4 regions of the Desulfofundulus thermocisternus DSM 10259 genome follow, and region 4 is predicted to be linked to each of the others. Evidence: riboswitches for the same ligand, from Rfam matches in the RefSeq annotation. Region 4 holds a riboswitch; each other region holds the start of a gene.

Region 1 (4,564 bases), on a different contig from region 4:
GTCTGGTTCGGCATTCTTACCATCCCTGTCAAAGTAGTTCTTACCTATGTATGCCTGATGAGTAAGAATCTGTCTGACAGTAGCGTTTGACCAGTGCTTGACGTATTCCCCTTTTTGGCCTCTCTTTCCTCTGACTCCGACACGAACTCCACGGACAGCGGAAGGAGGAAGGACACCCATCTGTGTTAACTTATCAGCAATAGCCTCCATTCCCAGTGGTTTTCCTGTTTCGTCACCGTAAACGTACCAATGATAAATCAGCCTGACAATTCTTGCTTCTTCCTCATTAATCTCGAACTCTCCGGTCACTGGGTTTTTCCTGTAGCCGTATAGGACATGACCACCCGGGAACTGACCCAACCGTGCCTTTTGGTACTTTCCCATCTTCATCCTTTCGGTAATCATTTCTCTTTCCAGTTGAGCGAAAAAAGCAATTATCTGCATTACAGCTTTTCCAATAGCTGTGGTAGTATCAAACTGTTCCTGTATGCTGGTGAAACCTATCCCGTTCTTCTCAAAGGCGTCATCGAGGAGGTAGAGGGTATCTTTTAAGTTGCGGCTCAACCTATCTAGCTTCCAGACAACTACGACATCGAACTTTCCAAAGTGAATGTCTTCGAGTAATTGCTGCAATTCAGGCCTCTCCATAGAAGCACCGCTGTAGCCGTCATCCCGGTAAATCCTTACAAGCTCCCATCCTTGAAGCTCACAGTATTTCTTGATTGCTTGGGCCTGAGCTTCAAGAGAGTAGCCGTGCTGAGTCTGTTCTTCTGTACTTACTCTAATGTAGCCTACAGCCTTAGTCACAATGGGACACCTTCTTCCACAGGCTGCTCCCTAGCTCTCTTCTGGAGCATGTTGAAAATAGCTAGTTCAGCGCAGTAGAGCGCAACATCTTCTCGTCTGATGAACCAGCGGTCAATTCCATCCGGGCCTCGTCTCTTGATACCCGGCAGTTTCTTGTCTCGGAGGAGATTAGCGACCGCAATGGGCGAAATTCCGAGAATTTCAGCCGCTTCATTGGTAGTAAGTAACTTATTCACCAGATTTCACCTCCTATGTTATTATTATAGGATGTATGTTAGGAACTTAAAAGAGGGCTTCCAAATTTTTCTACAATATTCTACGGCCAATTTTGGTAAAAAAATCCCATATCTATTACCATCATATTCACGGGATGGACAAGTTATTCACCCTTTCATCAAACCGAAAGATTTTTTGACGAAAGGTGTCTGAAAAAGACGATGAGTTCCTTGCCAGTATATGGAACTATTTTAACCCACCATTCGTCTTATTAAATAGACAGGTTGAGGGAGGTGAGGGTTCCGCGCTCTTTGACGAAAACTAAATACTTTGGCGTTAAAGGCAAACCCATTGAAAAATGGGGACGTAAAGCTACAGGGTCTAAGGTGCCCACAGGCACTATGACAGCCTGGCTGCCGCTGCTCTAGAAGTCTAAGACCTGCCCTCTGCCAAGGTGTGGTAGGTCTTTTTGTCTCTAGAAGAGGGTGATACCATTTGCAAAGAAAGCCAAAGCTCCGAGAACTGATTGACCTGGCGAAGAGTGGTAATGAGGAAGCTATGACCCAGGTCGTTAAACGTTTCATTCCCATCGTCAAGAAATACAGCCGTCAACTAGGTTACGAGGAAGCCTGCTCCGATTTGGTGACTTGGATAATAGAAGCCGTTTACCGCTACCAGCCAAATACCACGTGGGGTAGGGATGAGCTGAATCGATACTTCTCACGTAAGAGCGGTTACTAAGAGTAACTCAAAAAATTTTTTCGGTAGGGGGTTATTAAAATGACCCCCTATTTTCTCTTTATGAAGTAGAGGGCAGGATAGACAAGCTGAAAGGAGGTGGACAGTGATGGCTTCCTACACCTGACGCCTGTGAAGATGACCTTGAAGAAGCCCGGATTATGGCCTGGTTTATAACCGGCCTGCGTCACGAGGCTATCAGGCTAGCGAAAAAGCAAAAACGGCTACGGGAGCGCGAACTGCTAATCCTCAACGACCTATTCAGCCAAGACGCCGAAGATGAAGAAACAGAGAGGCTCGATACCGTAGCCGCCATATGTGACACCCTTACCGCAGTAGAGGATTCGCTATTCCTCCAGGAAGCCCTCTCGTTGCTAACGCCGCAGCAGCAGAAGGTCATCAAGGCAACGATCCTGGAGGGACACACAGAGCAGGAGGTAGCTGCAGAACTCGGAATGTCACAACCCGCAGTGCACCAGATGAAAGAGCGAGCGCTGAAAAAGTTGAGAAAACATTTTGTCCTGGACGAGCCCACCGCCAAGTAGAGCCTCATCCAGGACGGACGACCCCATACCCAGAGGCGGAAGTAGAATGTCTTGTTTCGTAAATCTTTAAGTTAGGAGGGAACATTTATGCCCTATGACTATGCTTACCGCAGGATAAAGACTTCCTCGACTGGTTATCGGAAAATCGAGGCAACAATTACTTTACCGTCACTGAGTGACGTAGCTCTGGGAACAGGTGCTGCATTGTATGAATACCTCGGCTGTGATGGCTCAACCTTCGACTTTGAATTTGGTTTTGGATTAAAACCATCTGAAGGCTATAGTACACAATATGGTATCTACCGTAGTATTTATGTAGGTGGGAGCGATTGGCAGTGGATATCAGGTTATACCTTTAGTCCAGGTTCGACATATAGGCTATTAATTGCTGCTGAAGACGGCTATATTAAATGCTATGTCTATAGTTCTAGCGGTACACTTTTATATTATAACGAGTTTACAGTTAATGGAATTAGATACGACGGTTCTGGACAAAAAGTTCGACGTGTCTCCACCTTATTGGTACCTTCTGGGGGCTCGGCTAACGCTAACAATAACCGGTGGACAACCACGCTAGTTGGAACGCCTACCACTTTTGTTAATGCGACTCCTTCTAACTGCGTAGCAACAAATGAAACGAGTCCTTCTGGGCAACCGTGGATATCAGTAACTACCTATAATGCTTATTACAACGAGAATATAAACCTTGACATCCGTTAAAAACTCCCAGCGCACCGTTAATATGGTGCGCTCTCCTTTGTTTATCAGGAATCTTTTTGCGGTATTTATCTTATATCCAACTTTGACCATTCCAGGAAAGCTTCAGCTATCTTTTGAAGTTGATCGGAGGCATCAGGATGGTCAAAAATAATAGCGTTAACTACTGTATGGTAACTCATATACTTAACGGCTTGCTGATAATTATTGTCAACTGCCTGCAATAAACTATCGTTATTTATTTGATTACCCCATTGCTTTCTGAAAAACTGATAATGATTCTGGATAGCTTTATATGATCCTTCAACTTGTCTATTTTGCTCTGCTATCCATTTATTGGCAGACTCAGGATTAGGTTCGCCACTATAAATTGCCTCGGCCCACTCAACGAAACTCTTTATTCTAAAAGCCGAATTGGACAATAAACCCTTCAAATAGGCAATTATAACCTCGTTCTTTTCTGCGTCCCACCGTACATTTGCTCCCATTGCTTCTGAAACGAACCTTACAGGTACTAATGTTCTTCCTTCTACTACCTTAGGTGGTACGTCAAGTTCTATTGTAACTCCATTTTTGAAGGCCGTGCTTTTACCAACGGTTAGTTTGACAAGATTATTGCCTTGAGTTACCGTTACTGTACCAGTAGTACCGTCCCAATTTACGGTGGCATCTAACGCCTTAAAAATAGCTCGAAGTGGTACCAGTACCCGTCCGTTTTCAAGAAGTGGCGGGACATCAAACTGGAGCTGCTCACCGTTAAAAGTTACAGTAATTGGTTGGGCTGCCATAACACTGCTTGGTAAAATGGCTATCAGAAGTACCACAAGCAAAAGGAATAACAACCACTTCTTCTTCATGACAAAACCTCCCTTGACATTTTTCTCCATAAAGCATAGACGTAGCCACTGACTACGTTCCGCTGCTCGCACTACGGAGTTGCCTCCTCGGTATTACGGTAGACCTCAATGCGTCCCATATTTCACCGGTTACCAGACCTAACCGCCAGATGGCGATACCGTCAAGTCTGTACCGCTTAGCGATACCCAATTTGGTTAGAATGCTTTCCGGTGTTTCCGAGGCAGCAGAAATACCAAGTACCAGTTTTTCCGGCGGGACAAGAGCCTTGGCCATCTCCACAGCTTGCGTGACAAGGCTTACCGGCTCCGGCGTGGAGCCGTAGTCGTAGGCCATGATGATAATCCGGTCGGCTAATTCTCCCAGTGCCTTGTAATTGTAACCCTGATATGCGCTGTTGGGAGCGTGGAGAGTGAGGTGAGGGTCAGTGTGAGGTTGCCGGTCCTCACCTGTTCCGCTAAGAGGCGGACAAACTTGGTAAAGGCCTCCTGCACGGCCTTTAACTGCTCACCGTCATCTCGGTAGCCCAAACCCTCAAAGTCCAGGTTTACTCCTTGGTATAGTACCGCTTCTCTCATTATACCACTAACCGCCCTCGTCATGGAAGCCTCATCTTTTAACAAAGAAGAAATGGTGCCGTTACCGTCAGTCAAGTGAACCACCATCTCGGTCTTCAGGTTATACTT
Region 2 (4,564 bases), on a different contig from region 4:
ACCTTTCCGTCGGATAGAAGGAGGGGAGGGTGATGTCCTGCATTGACACAGGTAAGTCGTCCGGTTATCCCATCGTAACACAGCAGGCACAGGGTGGCAAAAGCCCCGCATTTCCGCAGTTCATACCCTGCTACCTTGTTTAACAGGCGCACCGCCTCCAGAGGATGGGGATTGTTGGTAATACAGTCCCGGAGCATCTGCCGGATTGTTTCCATCAGCCGGGCAGCATGGAATCCTTTACCCATTACATCTCCGATAACGGCAAACATGGTTCTTGCATCGCAGGGGATAAACTCAAAAAAATCTCCCCCGACCTGTTCGGCAGGCAAGCAACTCCCACTAACTTCCAAACAGTAAGCCCTCAGTATCCTTTCGTTCCCCGTAATTACTTCTACCATCCTGCTCCTACCTTTCTTCTCCGGCCAGAGCGGTGTCCTGTGCCAGGAGCCCGTCAAGCCCAACCAGCCGCATCACTTCTGCTACGTCGGGCTGCGGCCTCAAAACCAGCATCCGGCCTCCTTTTTGCCGCCATTCGTTGCTAATGTCCAGCAGACTTTTCAAACCAGTTGAATCAACGAAGGAAACCCCCGACAGATCTATTTCCAATGTATGTTCCTTCACTTTCCCAACAGCTTCTTGCATTTGTACCACCGTTTCCATGTCCAGTTCACCATTCAGCACCAGCCGGCAAACTCCCCGGTCAACATAAACATCCACCTTCAGCAACAAAAATCACCCCTTTCACTGGTTTAATCCGGTCAACCCTTCCGCAGGCATAATGCCAAAGTCCAGGATCAAAACGGTACCTGACGATCCTGTATTGAGGTAGAGGCGGTCCGCATAGTAGAGCATCAGAGTAAATCCACATCCCAGTGAATTCTTGGTTGAATAATGTTGCATCAAAGTTGCCCGGGTCAGTTCACTGGTTTTAATTCCCGGACCCCGGTCCTGAACGATAATCCTGACGGTATCCCCTGACTGCCTGGCTTGCCAGCAACCGCCCCCTGCATGTTTGAGAGCATTGGCCAGCGCCTCTGTCAAGCACAAGGCAATCGCGTGCTGCCTGCGGCTGTCGAGAACAGGCAAGGCTTCCCGCATTGCCCGGCGGGCTTCCGGAATATCGCGGGACTGCCGGACCTCACCCCTGGCCAGTTCCATCCCTTCTGAGACCACTTTTTCTATTTCTCCACTACCTACCAGGTACAGACGCCCCCCCGTTACCGCTGCTATGGCCTCCCGGTAAACCTGCATCTCCTGCCGGTGCATCTTTCTTTCCTTTTCAATCACCCCGGTGATGTCTAAAGCCAGCAGCCCTCCGCTCCTGTAGTCGAACGGCACGCAATGAAGGTCAAATACCTTTTTCCCGTCAGCGCTAATGATCACCTCGCGCCGGTGTTCAGCCTGGCGGATAGCCTGGCGCATCAGCTTTTCCGTTTCTTCCATGGGCAGGCCCAGGTCAGCCTGACCCGAAAGGAAACGGAAGCGACCACTTTCATATTTCATCACCACTCCGACCTTGAGGGCATTTATTAGTTCAGATTTTTCCACCTCAGCCAGCAGTTTTTCCCTGACCAGATCCTGAAGGTGCTCCGGCAGGTGCCTGGTAACCTCATATATTAATTCGCCGGTGCTGCCGGCCAATAACTGGTACTCCTCCCTGCTGAGACGGCGGGCAGTCTCCTGCTTCCGGTGGACACACAGGATATCAAATAAATGGACGTTGTTTTTCCCTTTAAAAGATACCCCGGCCACCTCTACCCACAAGTTTTCCTGCAACCTGATTACATACCGTCCTGGAACGGGGGCTTCTGTTTCCAGACCAAACTCCGTGGTACTTAATACCAGAATGCGGGCTGGATACTGTTTCCCATACCCATCTTCCAGCAAGACCCTGACAGGGGACGAAGGCACCCGGCGAAGGGGGCTTGGCTGAATAAAATACTGGCAATCCACACAAGCACGGTCCGGTTCTTTCTGAGCGCATTCAAGACACCGTCGCATTTTTCACCATCCTTCTGCCTCTCAGCCCACAAAACGGACATTCTCCCTGCGGATCGGGGTGAAGAACCAGAACTGACAGCGGCCGCTGTACCAATCTATTCCACTGTTAGTGCCAGAACAGTACCAAACAGGGCGTTGAATATGCCTCCCCTGAAACCGAAAGCATAACCCAGCAGGATGGCCGGAATGACGTAGGCGTACCATACGGCGTTGCTGAAAACCCCCTGCCTGCACAGCAGGAGTTCATAAATTACCGGCAGCGCATAAAATACCGCGCAGCAGGTGCCGAGCAGGAAATAATGTTTTGACAGAAAACGAACGATACTTTTTCTCCTGCCGCTCATCAGGTAGTCGTCAGCACCTCCCGGTCCCGCTTCCGGAACGGCACCTCCAACTTGCTGCCGGAAACATCAAGGTTGAAAAACGCTTCCACCACCCGCGGGTCAAACTGCGTGCCCGCACAGCGGTAGATTTCCTCCAGTGCCTCACGGGTAGACATGGCCGGCCTGTACACCCGGTGCGAGGTCATGGCGTCGTAGCTGTCGGCAACCGTTAGGATACGCGCCCCCAGGGGGATGTCTTCCCCTTTCAGACCGTACGGATAACCCCGGCCGTCGTAACGCTCATGGTGGTAAAGCATCAGGAGGTTGATATCCTTCAATTGAGGTATGTAAGAGAGAATCTGAAAACTGTAGACCGGGTGTTTTTTTATTTCTTCCCATTCCTCCCCGGTGAGCTTGTCCGGCTTGAAGAGAATTCTGCCGGGAACTGCCATCTTGCCCAGGTCATGGAGTAAACCGGCCACATATATCATTTTCTGATCATTTTCGTTCATCCCAAGCTCTCTTGCCAGCATCACAGCCAGGGAAGCTACCCGTTCCGAATGGCGCGAAACCCCTTCCAGCCGGGCTTCCAGCATCCGGAAAAGAGCCCGGACAAGATGCGTTAATGAATCCACGATATCACCTCAAAATGGGAACATGGGCAGGAGAATGCAGCGGCAAAACAGGAAGGAACTAACTGGAGATAAATAAAGGAGGGGAGCGCAGTGAGGGGATAATAGCGTTATCTGTTAATATCACCATTACATGGCATATAAGGCAGAGATTACCCCCCCCCCCGAACGTATGTACGTAATGTTATAGTTTGTCCAACCATAACAAAGCCCCCATTCCATAAGCCCTTTGTAATACGTCAATTTGTTAATGATAAATTCAGGTTCATCTTCCAGGGTCCAAAGTAAAAAGCTACAGGGAGAAAAGCATCTGCCCTGTAGCTACTTTTCTCCCCTGCAACCCAGCCGTCATAGCTCCCCACCCAGGTGTTTTGCGGGGAACCTTAGACCTGCGGCTTTGCGTCCCCGGCTTTCGCACGGGTTTGCCCTCCGGGAGTGAATTTATTTGCTGTTTATCTACTTATTTTAGAACTAATTCTATTGAATCAGCATAATTTTCCTGTGTCAAGCAAATAATGCAACTTTATGTCGAGTCCATGTCAAAAAGCAGATATCCACCAATGCAGTATTTTTCACAAACAGATGACAGTTACAGGTATCCTGAATGGTATAGTAAAGAGCGTAAGCGTAAAATACCCCCCCCTTGCATTCAAGGTGGGGGCTAAAACAAGCTAATTATTCATCTCCCCTGCTATGAGCACGTTGTCAGGCGTTACTACGGGATAGTTGATAAGCCCGTTTTCCGCTATATCCCCCGCCAGTTCCTCAAGGTTGCCCATGTCTTTCCGGACGCGGTCGATAATTTTGATGTCGGCAATTCTAACTCTTCGAACTTTATCCAAGCCGAACACCTCCATGAAAACCAGCTTCTAGGTACGCCAGCATTTCCGCTACCTGTTTATTCACCGCATCGTAACTCACCCGGACGATCGACAGGCCGTACTTCTCGGCCATGTCAACCTCTTCTCTGATGAAAAAGTCCATCACGCTTCGCCCCCGGAAAAAGAAAAAGCCCGGCACTGAACCGGGCAAAAAATGGGAAGAGGGGAGGCTTCTGAAAAAAGCCAGCCCGCCGCCCATCCGGGCCGGGGCTTTATGCCCAACTGACCGTCGCGGGCGGGCCAGCGTAAGTTTTATATAAGCACAATAGTGTTATTTTTACTTTTACCATCTTCCAAGATTATTACTCTTATACATTTAACGCGGCACTACTCCGAGGCACCGCGCTATTAAAAGCACCGTCCCGAGCCACAGGGCCGGGCGAAGGAACCACGTTTCCACGCGCGAGCCGGTCTCGAAGGTGAACGGCCACGGCAGTACTTCCCTCAATGACCACCTCCTCCCGAAAGACCACGTCCACCATACCCCCTGGGGGTTGAAGGAATCCAGCACCAGGTGGCTCGTCTCGGCGAGATACCCGGTAATGCGCCGGATCCTGCGGATGGGGGATTCCTCGTAGGTCTTGACTTCTATTTCGTCCCCGCAGTCGGTTAAAACAATTTTGGCAATGCTCTTTCTCTGCCGGGCAAAGGTTTCTTTCTCTTCGGCTATCAGCCGGTCCACGAGTTCCTGTTCAATGGTACCGTTGACGATTATTTGCAACACAAG
Region 3 (4,564 bases), on a different contig from region 4:
AGCGGGATGAGGCTCCCCGGTTTTTATTAAAGACAAACCGCCGGGGTGTTCCCACCAGGGCGCTGGCGGCCAGCGGCATATTTTTAAGCATTGCTGTCATCCTGGCTTATCTGCTTCCGCAGAAGGTATTTCTTTATGTGGCCAGTGCCAGCAGTTTTATTTCCCTCTTCAACTGGGTGGTAATAACAGTAACATATCTCAGCTTTCGCCGGAAGCTGCCGCGCCCGGGGGGGCCTTTTGTCCTGCCCGGTTATCCTTATTTGCCCCTGATGTCCCTTTTGCTTTTACTGGTTGTGCTGGCCTCGATTCCTCTTTCCCGCAGCCAGATTCCCGGGATGGTAAGCGGGGTTGTTCTGTCACTTGTGTATACCATGATATTTTTCCTTTTCATCAGGCGGCGCAGGGTGACCCCGCAGGTATAACATCATGCATCGGCCTAATTTTAGCCCGGGCAGGTATGGGATGCTTCTGATGTTTGGGTGATGCAGGGAGGCATGATGCAGCTGAGTAACGGGAGGTGGGTTTACGGTCCACCTCCCGATTTTTTAGGCCGGGATAATTTATAGATGTATGGAGTAGACCGGGGAATATGGTTCCGTACGCCCGATGAATCGGTATGGTTCTTGCAACAAGAACCTGGCGGCAATAAGCTCGTGGAAAGGGGTGCGGATATTGAACCTGGAATGTTTCCTTTATGATGTCAGGGACTCGATTCTGGTACTGACCATGAACCGGCCGGAAGTGCGCAACGCCTGGAACCGGCAAATGCATGATGAGTATCTGAAGGTTATGCGAGCTGTTAACGAAGACGATTCCATCCGCGTGGTTATCCTCACCGGTGCTCCCCCCGCCTTCAGTTCAGGGACGGACTTAAAGTCTTTTAGCGAGGGGGTTGCCAGTTTTGAGGCTTCCCTCTCCCGGGGAGGAGCCGGCCAGGAAATTACTCTGATGCGTGAATTCAAAAAACCAATCATTGCCGCCATCAATGGTGCGGCAGTAGGCCTGGGGGCAACCATTACCCTGATGTGCGACATAAGGATGGCTGCTGAAAGCGCCACCATATGTTTCCGTTTTACCCAGCTGGGAGTTGTTCCGGAGTTTGCCAGCCCCTACATGCTGCCCAGGATCGTGGGCCTGGGCAGGGCCATGGACCTCTGCCTGACCGCCCGCACCATTACTGCCCGGGAAGCGCTGGAAATGGGCCTGGTGTCCCGGGTGGTCCCTGATGATCAGCTGATGCCGGCGGCCATGGAGCTGGCCAGGGATCTGGCTTCTAAAAAGGAACATGCCATACGCATGACCAGGGAAATGCTGTACCGTCACCTGGATACCGACTTTTGCACTGCGGTGCAACATGATGCGGTGGATTTTATGGAAGCCGTCAGATTGACCTTTGGTGGGAGGTAGAGATAATGCGGACCAGAATTACAGAGCTGCTGGGAATCAAGTATCCGATTATTCAGGGGGGTATGCAGTGGCTTTCCAGGGCCGAATTTGCAGCTGCCGTTTCCAATGCCGGCGGGCTGGGAATTATTACAGCAGCCACGCACCCTACCAAGGAAGCCCTGGTGGAAGAAATCCGCAAGGTAAGGGCTTTAACCGACAAGCCGTTTGGAGTTAATATTTCCATGCTGCCCGAAGTTGGGCCCCGGGATAAGACGGCCGCTTATTTTGAGGCTGTGATTGAGGAAAAGGTGCCCGTGGTGGAAACCTCCGGGCGCAGTCCGGAGGAATATGTTCCCTACTTGAAACAGGCGGGAATTAAGTTGATCCACAAGGTGCCGGCTGTCCGCTATGCTCAAAAGGCCGAGCGGGTGGGGGCAGATGCGGTTACCATCGTGGGATTTGAATGCGGCGGTCATCCCGGCATGGATGACGTAACCACCATGGTTTTAACGCCCAGGACGGTTGATAGCGTATCCATACCGGTTGTTGCCGGCGGCGGTATAGCCGACGCCCGCGGTTTTGTGGCTGCCCTGGCGCTGGGTGCCGAGGGGGTGGTTATGGGTACCAGGTTTGTGGCCACCACAGAATCCCTGGCCCATACCAATTTAAAAGAGTGGATGGTGAAAGCCCGGGAAACGGATACGGTCATCATCCAGCGTTCCATCCGGAATGCTGCCCGGGTAATAAAGAATTCTGCTGCGGAAAAGGTTCTGGAGATGGAGGCCCGTGGAGCAACCCTGGAGGAATTGCTCACCATAATCAGCGGTCAGGTGGGCCGCCGCGCATTGTTTGAGGGTGATCTCGAGGGAGGGACATTTGCCATGGGCCAGTGTGTGGGGCTGGTTTATGAAATCAAACCGGTTAAAGAAGTAATTGAAGAACTGGTCAGCGGGGCCGAAGAAATACTGGCCCGGCTCCAGGGGATGCTGAAGTAATGTTCATAATCTAATCAAATTTGTTAAATTGTTTAACATGCTCTCTTTTATTTATATCTCTTGTTATTAGAAGACCCGGGATACAAAAGCTGTATAATTCGACTAAATTTTCTTGACAGGGAAAAGTTTTGTTGATTTAATAAAAATAAGCACAACATAAGTAGAAATTTAGCCACTCCCAGCGGGCAAACCTGGTGAAAGCCGGGGACGCAAAGCCACAGGTCTAAGGTTTCCGTGGTATCTCCCGGGGACTATGACGGCTGGGTTGCAAGGGAGAAAAGTGCCGCAGGAAAGCATGTGCCTGTCTCCCTGCGGCTTTTTTACTTTAAAGCATGAAAGGGTGGGGGACACTGTCGCAGGGCAAAAACAGTTTACAAAAACTGTTCGCAGAGAGGACAGGTGAAGCGTTTGGTTTTAAAGGTGGGGTGGCCTGCGGTGGGGTTTAATTTGAGCGAGCGTGAGCGGCAGCTGGCCGGTCTATTTCTGCGCTGTCTCGTCCGGGCCAATGAATACGGGCCGGTGGACGTGGGCGCTTTCATTCATTCCTTCCGGGAATACCTGTATGGAAGTTTTGTGCCACCGGAAAAGAAAAAGCCTTTAAGACAATGTAAATGCCTCTACTGTGGCGCGGATTTTTTCACCGAAAAAGAAAACCGGAAATTTTGCAGTGTATTATGCGTGTCGGAGTGGAACAGGAAATACAGGGTTGCGGAGAGAAAATAGCCGGAGGTTTACAGTTAGCACTGGCCGTTTAATTACCCGGTGATGCAGGATATTTGCCAGGGTCCGGAGAAAACACATCGTAGGGAACGGCTTCTTTCCGGAAATCCCTTAAAGGGTTTTTAAGGTAATACCATCAAGCTTTAGTGGATAAAAAAGCCAGTTAGAAGGGAAGCGTTTGCCGTGATTTCCTTAAGGGGACACCACCTGATTTGCCTCCAATTTTATCGTGGAGAAGGATATGATAAGAGATTTGTGGAAAATCTGGAAGGGGTTTTAATGAGGGCTGAAGGGGGCGAAGAAATACTGGTGGTAAGTGGCCCGGACGATATTTGTCGTTCCTGCCCGACGCTCCGGGATAAAGAGTGCGTTTCCTGGCCCGGAGCAGATGCGGAAATAAGGCAGATGGACGCTCAGGCAATGGGGTACCTCGGTGTTGAAACCGGGTCGAAGGTACGCTGGCAGGATATAAAAGCCAGGGTAATGGCTGTCTCCCGGGAGTGGCTGGCCTCCTTCTGTAAGGGTTGCGGGTGGGAAGAAGTTTGCATTGAAAAAAAGAAGAACTGGGGATTGGTTTGAGCTCAAAAGGTACGGGGTTATTGGTCAACTCCGGGCCTAAAGTTAATGATATATTTTATTTATAGACTTTTTAATTATCGGAAAGGGGTTGTGGCTATGAAAGTAACAGAGATGGTTAACTGGAATTACGAACGAAGGTGTCAGAAGGCGGTACAGGCTTTAAATAAGAACGGTTTTACGGCTGTTTTCTGCCCCACCAGGGAGGAGGCGGCCAGCTATATTTTACAGGAAGCCCGGGACGCCCGGACCATCGGCCTGGGTGGTTCCATGACCATAACCGAGCTGGGGGTTTTGGACAAGCTGGCAGGGATGGGGAAAGAATTGCTCATTCACGGGAAGCCCGGCCTTAGTGCCGAGGAAAGCCTGCAAATTATGCGCCGCCAGTTAACCAGCGACCTGTTTCTTTCGGGTACCAACGCCCTTACCCTGTCCGGCTGGCTGGTGAATATTGACATGACGGGTAACAGGGTGGGAGCAATGTTTTTTGGGCCTAAAAAAGTTATTGTGGTGGCCGGGCGAAATAAAATCGTTGAAGATTTGGAGGAAGCAGTAAAACGAATAAAGAGATTTGCTGCTCCCCCCAATGCCATGCGCTTGAAAAAGAACACTCCCTGTGCGAAAACAGGTTTTTGTCAGGACTGCAATTCACCCGACCGCATTTGCCGCGTAATGACTGTAATTGAGAAAAAGCCCAGGTTAACAGATCTGCATGTGCTGGTGGTTAACGAGGATCTGGGGCTTTAAGGCAGGTGAGGGATGTTGCACCTGCCCTTTTGCTTTGGGAACTCCACCATTACGGGTCTTTTTAGCAGGGTATATTTCATGCTAAACTAAAGGCAAAGCTTAATGTTGCAAAGGGGGGATGGTCAGTGCCTGCCAACCTG
Region 4 (4,564 bases):
TCAAAAATCCGCCCACCAGGGCTGCAAAGGCAATTACAAATCCAAGTACGGCTAAATCCATCCTTCATCCCTTTCCCCAGATTCAATTCCCCGTTGCCTACGGCAGGGAAGTCGGCTCAGCCCCCTTGTACTTGCTGCGCAGGATGACTATATCAACCCGGCGGTTCAACTGCCGGTGGGCTTCCGAATCGTTCGGCACTCGGGGGCGGTATTCGCCGTAACCCACGGCGGAAAGGCGCCCGGGTGGGAAACCGGCCGTGCGGATCAGTTCCCTCACCACCGCCGTGGCCCTGGCCGCGGACAGTTCCCAGTTGGAAGGGTAGAGCTCCGTGTGAATGGGCAGATTGTCCGTATGCCCCTCCACGCGGATGTAATTGGGGGTCTTCAGCAGAACCGGAGCCACCGCGGCAATTATCTCCCTCGCCCGGGGAGTCAGTTCGGCTGAACCCAGCCTGAAAAGGACTTCCTCCTGAAAGCTGAGGACTATGCCCCGCTCTTCAATGGTAGCCGAAACCCTGGCTCCCAGGCCCTGGGCCTGTACTTCCCGCATCAGCTCCCTGCGGATGTTCTCCATCTCCGCCCGGTCGGCCATATCCTCCTGCAGACCCGCTTCCGTTTCCGTACCGCTGATCCCGGGGACTACCGAAGGCCCCAGGTTATCCAGAACAACCCCGCCGCCCCCCATGGCCTCACTTAAAGATTCGGCCAGCATGCGGAACTTCTTGATATCAATCTGGCTTAAGGAATACATGACAATAAAAAAAATCAGCAGCAGGGTAATCATATCGGCATAGGTGATCAGCCACCTTTCCATGCTGCCGTAACTGGTTTTGCGGCTGTTTCTTTTCACGCCATAACCCCCTTTTTACACATTTCACCTGCCGCCTCAAATACACTTCCAGTATTCTCCTCAAAAAGGAAACTTCCTCCCGCAAAAGTTTTTTTGACGACAATTTTCTTACTGCCTCAAGAGCCCGGCAAAATGTCCGAAAATTTTATATAAGAAAACTGCGCACGGAGGGATAGAATGTGGGTAAATTGCGCCGCCAGCTCGTTCTATTGACTTCCGCCCTGGCTCTGCTGGCCGTGGCGGCAACGCTCCTGGCAGGCTGGTTGGCCCGGGGCAGCGTGCCCGCCACTCTGGCCGGGGCAGCAGCAGGGATTCTCCTGGCCGGAGTTCTGGCAGCCTTCGCCTTCGCTTCCCTGCAGGCCACCGTGAACATGGTTATCGTCAACACAGACAAGGCCATTGCCGGTGACCTCACCGGAAAGATTGAGGACCGCCATTTCGGCTGGGGAGAAATAAACAGGCTGGTAACAAATATCCGCAAGGTTTTAAAAGGCGTGCACAAGTGGTTTGGCCTGGTGCGGGAGTATTCGGAGCGGCTGACCGCCGCCACCGCCCAGATCACTTCCGGCACGGAGCAAATCAGCACCGGCAGCCAGGAACAGGCCGGGCAGGTACAGAAACTTCTGCAGGAAATTGAGAACCTGGCCCAATCGGCCCGGCAGTCGGCGGAAAAAGCCCGGCAAACGGCAGATGTGGCCCGGGAGACAGACCTGACCGCCCGGCAGGGTGGTCAAGCGGTGGACAGGGTTATCGAAAGCATGAATCTGATCCATGAAAAGATCAAAACCCTGGATGAAAGTTCCGCCCGCATCGGCCAGTTCGTTCAGGTGATTGAAGATATCGCCGCCCAGACCAACCTCCTGGCCTTAAACGCAGCCATTGAAGCAGCCCGGGCAGGAGAGCACGGCCGGGGGTTCGCGGTGGTGGCCCAGGAGGTGCGCGAACTGGCGGAAAACTCCGCCCGCGCCACCCGGGAAATCACCCAGCTGGTGGCCGGCATCCAGGGAGCCGCGGGGGAAAGCGTGGCGGCGGTAGAGCGGGGCCTGCAGGTTACCGGGGAAGTTCAGGAAGCTTTCCGGAACATCGTATCCCAGATCGAACGCACCGTGGAGAGCATCGAGGAGCTGGCTTCCGCCTCCCAGGAACAGGCGGCCAGCACGGAGCAGATGGTGGGGGGAGTGGAAGCCATTGCGGCTGTCGCCGAACAGGCGGCTGCCAGCTGCCAGGAGACGGCCGCCATTACCGGCGAGCTGTCCGGCCTGGCCGACAGGCTGAAATCCGTGGCCGAGATCTGGAAATTCAACCAGGACGGAGGGGAAGACAAACGCAAGGGCGGGCCTCACGTTGATGCGCAGGAGCATAAAAACGGTGCGGCATAAGCAAAAGGCCCGGAATGCCGGGGGCCGGCGGGATCTCCCACACCGGAACGAGCACCAATGCGGCCCCGGGTTTACCCTTTTAAGTCCCGGCCTTTCGATCCGGCCTTTTCCGGGGAGAGTGCAATTGTTAACGCCCGGAGATCAGGCTGCCGGAGGGAACACTCGACCCCGCCGCGGGCTGCCTGACGGCAGAACACCTCCACCACGTGCGGGTCAAACTGGGTGCCCGCACAGCGGTACAGCTCCTGCAGGGCTTCGGAGCCGGATTTTGCCGGCCTGTATACCCGGTGCGAGGTCATGGCGTCGTAGCTGTCCGCCACCGCCAGGATACGTGCTCCCAGGGGGATTTCTTCCCCTTTCAGCCCCGCGGGGTAGCCCCGGCCGTCGTAACGCTCATGGTGGTAGAGTACCAGGCGGCTGACGGTTCCCATTTCTGGAATGGGGGAGAGAACGTTAAAGCTGTACACCGGGTGGTTCTTCATCTCCTCCCACTCTTCACCCGTGAGCCTGCCCGGTTTGAAGAGAATACCGCCCGGCACCCCCATTTTGCCAATATCGTGGAGCAGGCCGGCAGTATAAATTATTTTTTGTTCTTCCTCCCCCATCCCCAGCCAGTCCGCCAGCAGTGCGGCCAGGGAAGCCACCCGCCCCGAGTGAAGCCAGACAACTTTCAACCGGGCCTCCAGCATCCTGTACAGTGCTCCAACCACATGCACCAGGGAATCCACCGGGATCACCCCAAAGAAGTTTTTCAACTGACTGCTCAGGTAAAACAAAAGCTACAGGGAGAAAAGTACTTTCCCTGTAGCCACTTTTCTCCCCTGCAGCCCAGCCGTCATAGTTCTCCGCATATAGCGTTCTGCGGGAAACCTTAGACCTGTGGCTTTGCGTCCCCGGCTTTCGCGCGGGTTTGCCCTCCGGGAGCCGTTTGATGCCCCTCCGGTTTTGCATCTTTGCGGTTGAGACCTTTTTTAGATCTTAAACTCGTTGGCCGCTGACTGCAGCCTGGCCGCAATCTCCGCCAGCTCCTGGGTGGCCCCGGCCACCTGCTGGATGGTGGAGGTCACCTGCTCGTAGCTGGCAGATAGCTGCTCTACCCCCTCACCGGTCTGCCTGGCGCCTTCGATGATTTCTTCCACCAGCTCGATGTTTTTCCCAACGGCATCAATAATATCATCAAGAGCCTCGCCTGCCCGGGAGGCCAGGGCCACGCCTTCCTGTACTTCGGCAGAGCCGTGCTCCATGGCTGCTACGGCCGCTTCCACCCCCGCCTGGATCTGGCTGACCAACCGGCTTATCTCCCCGGCGGCTCCAGCCGATTGTTCGGCCAGCTTCCTTACCTCTTCCGCCACCACAGCAAAACCGCGGCCCTGCTCGCCGGCCCGGGCCGCTTCGATGGCTGCGTTCAGGGCCAGCAGGTTGGTCTGGTCGGCTATGCCGGTGATGACGCCGGTAATGTTACCGATGCGTGCCGAGAGCTCGCCCAGGCTCCGGATGGACTCGCCCATGCGCTCGGCAGAAGCAGCAATGGAGTGGATCTTACCGATTGTCTCTTTCACCGTCTTTCCGCCGCTTTCGGCCACGGCAACCACCTTCTTCGACTCACTGGAGGTGCGGCTGGCATTCTCCAGGCTCTTTTCCGCCGTTGCGGCCACCTCGCTGGTGGTACTGGCCAGTTCTTCCACGGTTGCGCTGACCTGCTGGGTGGAAGCAGCCAGCTCCTCGCTGTGGGCAGCCAGGGTTTGAGCCTCCCTGACCAGGCCTGAAAGCAGTTTTCTTACACTATCCTGCAGCCGGTCCACGGCCAGGGCCAGCTTTCCTATCTCGTCCTTCATACGCAGGATTTTTTCCGGCACCGGCCGGGTAAAGTCACCGCTGGCTATGAGCCCCAGATGGTCCACCATTTGCACCAGGGGTGAGGTAATTCTGCCGGCCATCATTAAGGTCAGCCCCAGGGCAACAAGAATAATCAGCAGCGATAAAAGTAACATGGTATCCTTTAACACCGCTACCCTCTCCAGAACCTCGGCAGTGGGAACATTGATGCCCACAGACCAGCCGGTAGATTTAATGGGGGCAAATCCCACAAACCTTTCCTGCCCCTGGAAGACGTACCGCCCCACGCCTTCCTCCCCTTTCGCCATCCGGGAAACCACCGCTGCCAGCTCCTTCAGGGAGGAGTCGGTTCTGGCCTGCTCGATGAAATTCTCCTGGGCTGCCACCCGGGTAAATTCCTTATGGGCTATGACCTTGCCTGTGTTGTCCACGGCAAAACCGTAACCCGTGCGCCCGTAATTGATGGAAGAAACCAAAGTGCTCATCTTGCTGCCATCCA

The links. Region 4 has a riboswitch for cyclic di-GMP ahead of BR83_RS15540 (HD-GYP domain-containing protein). Riboswitches for the same ligand answer to the same signal wherever they lie in the genome.
Region 1: another riboswitch for cyclic di-GMP. It lies ahead of BR83_RS17900 (helix-turn-helix domain-containing protein); the one in region 4 lies ahead of BR83_RS15540 (HD-GYP domain-containing protein).
Region 2: another riboswitch for cyclic di-GMP. It lies ahead of BR83_RS16190 (HD-GYP domain-containing protein); the one in region 4 lies ahead of BR83_RS15540 (HD-GYP domain-containing protein).
Region 3: another riboswitch for cyclic di-GMP. It lies ahead of BR83_RS0101500 (hypothetical protein); the one in region 4 lies ahead of BR83_RS15540 (HD-GYP domain-containing protein).

Annotation. Positions count from the first base shown of each region.
Region 1 covers NZ_JMLG01000041.1:578-5,141, forward strand. The annotation lists gene BR83_RS16515 (recombinase family protein) at 1-807, opposite strand, end outside; gene BR83_RS0113875 (helix-turn-helix domain-containing protein) at 804-1,043, opposite strand; cyclic di-GMP riboswitch class I at 1,355-1,444, shown strand; gene BR83_RS17900 (helix-turn-helix domain-containing protein) at 1,519-1,764, shown strand; gene BR83_RS16125 (sigma-70 family RNA polymerase sigma factor) at 1,923-2,306, shown strand; gene BR83_RS17235 (hypothetical protein) at 2,394-3,026, shown strand; gene BR83_RS0113890 (copper amine oxidase N-terminal domain-containing protein) at 3,092-3,880, opposite strand; partial or broken gene BR83_RS16130 (glycosyl hydrolase family 18 protein) at 3,933-4,564, opposite strand, start outside.
Region 2 covers NZ_KK365995.1:29,483-34,046, reverse strand. The annotation lists gene BR83_RS0114255 (PP2C family protein-serine/threonine phosphatase) at 1-398, opposite strand, end outside; gene BR83_RS0114250 (STAS domain-containing protein) at 406-717, opposite strand; gene BR83_RS0114245 (ATP-binding protein) at 742-1,764, opposite strand; gene BR83_RS0114240 (hypothetical protein) at 2,097-2,345, opposite strand; gene BR83_RS16190 (HD-GYP domain-containing protein) at 2,345-2,959, opposite strand; cyclic di-GMP riboswitch class I at 3,289-3,393, opposite strand; gene BR83_RS17040 (ParB N-terminal domain-containing protein) at 3,628-3,798, opposite strand; gene BR83_RS17255 (hypothetical protein) at 3,791-3,940, opposite strand; gene BR83_RS16530 (hypothetical protein) at 4,154-4,558, opposite strand.
Region 3 covers NZ_JMLG01000001.1:275,837-280,400, reverse strand. The annotation lists gene BR83_RS0101515 (amino acid permease) at 1-422, shown strand, start outside; gene BR83_RS14700 (enoyl-CoA hydratase/isomerase family protein) at 673-1,407, shown strand; gene BR83_RS0101505 (NAD(P)H-dependent flavin oxidoreductase) at 1,413-2,381, shown strand; cyclic di-GMP riboswitch class I at 2,556-2,654, shown strand; gene BR83_RS0101500 (hypothetical protein) at 2,781-3,104, shown strand; gene BR83_RS0101495 (DUF1284 domain-containing protein) at 3,285-3,680, shown strand; gene BR83_RS0101490 (lactate utilization protein) at 3,777-4,424, shown strand; gene BR83_RS0101485 (GTPase) at 4,550-4,564, shown strand, end outside.
Region 4 covers NZ_JMLG01000010.1:47,100-51,663, reverse strand. The annotation lists gene BR83_RS0109215 (flagellar motor protein) at 1-61, opposite strand, end outside; gene BR83_RS0109210 (OmpA/MotB family protein) at 98-850, opposite strand; gene BR83_RS15545 (methyl-accepting chemotaxis protein) at 1,030-2,229, shown strand; gene BR83_RS15540 (HD-GYP domain-containing protein) at 2,301-2,957, opposite strand; cyclic di-GMP riboswitch class I at 3,049-3,154, opposite strand; gene BR83_RS0109195 (methyl-accepting chemotaxis protein) at 3,201-4,564, opposite strand, start outside.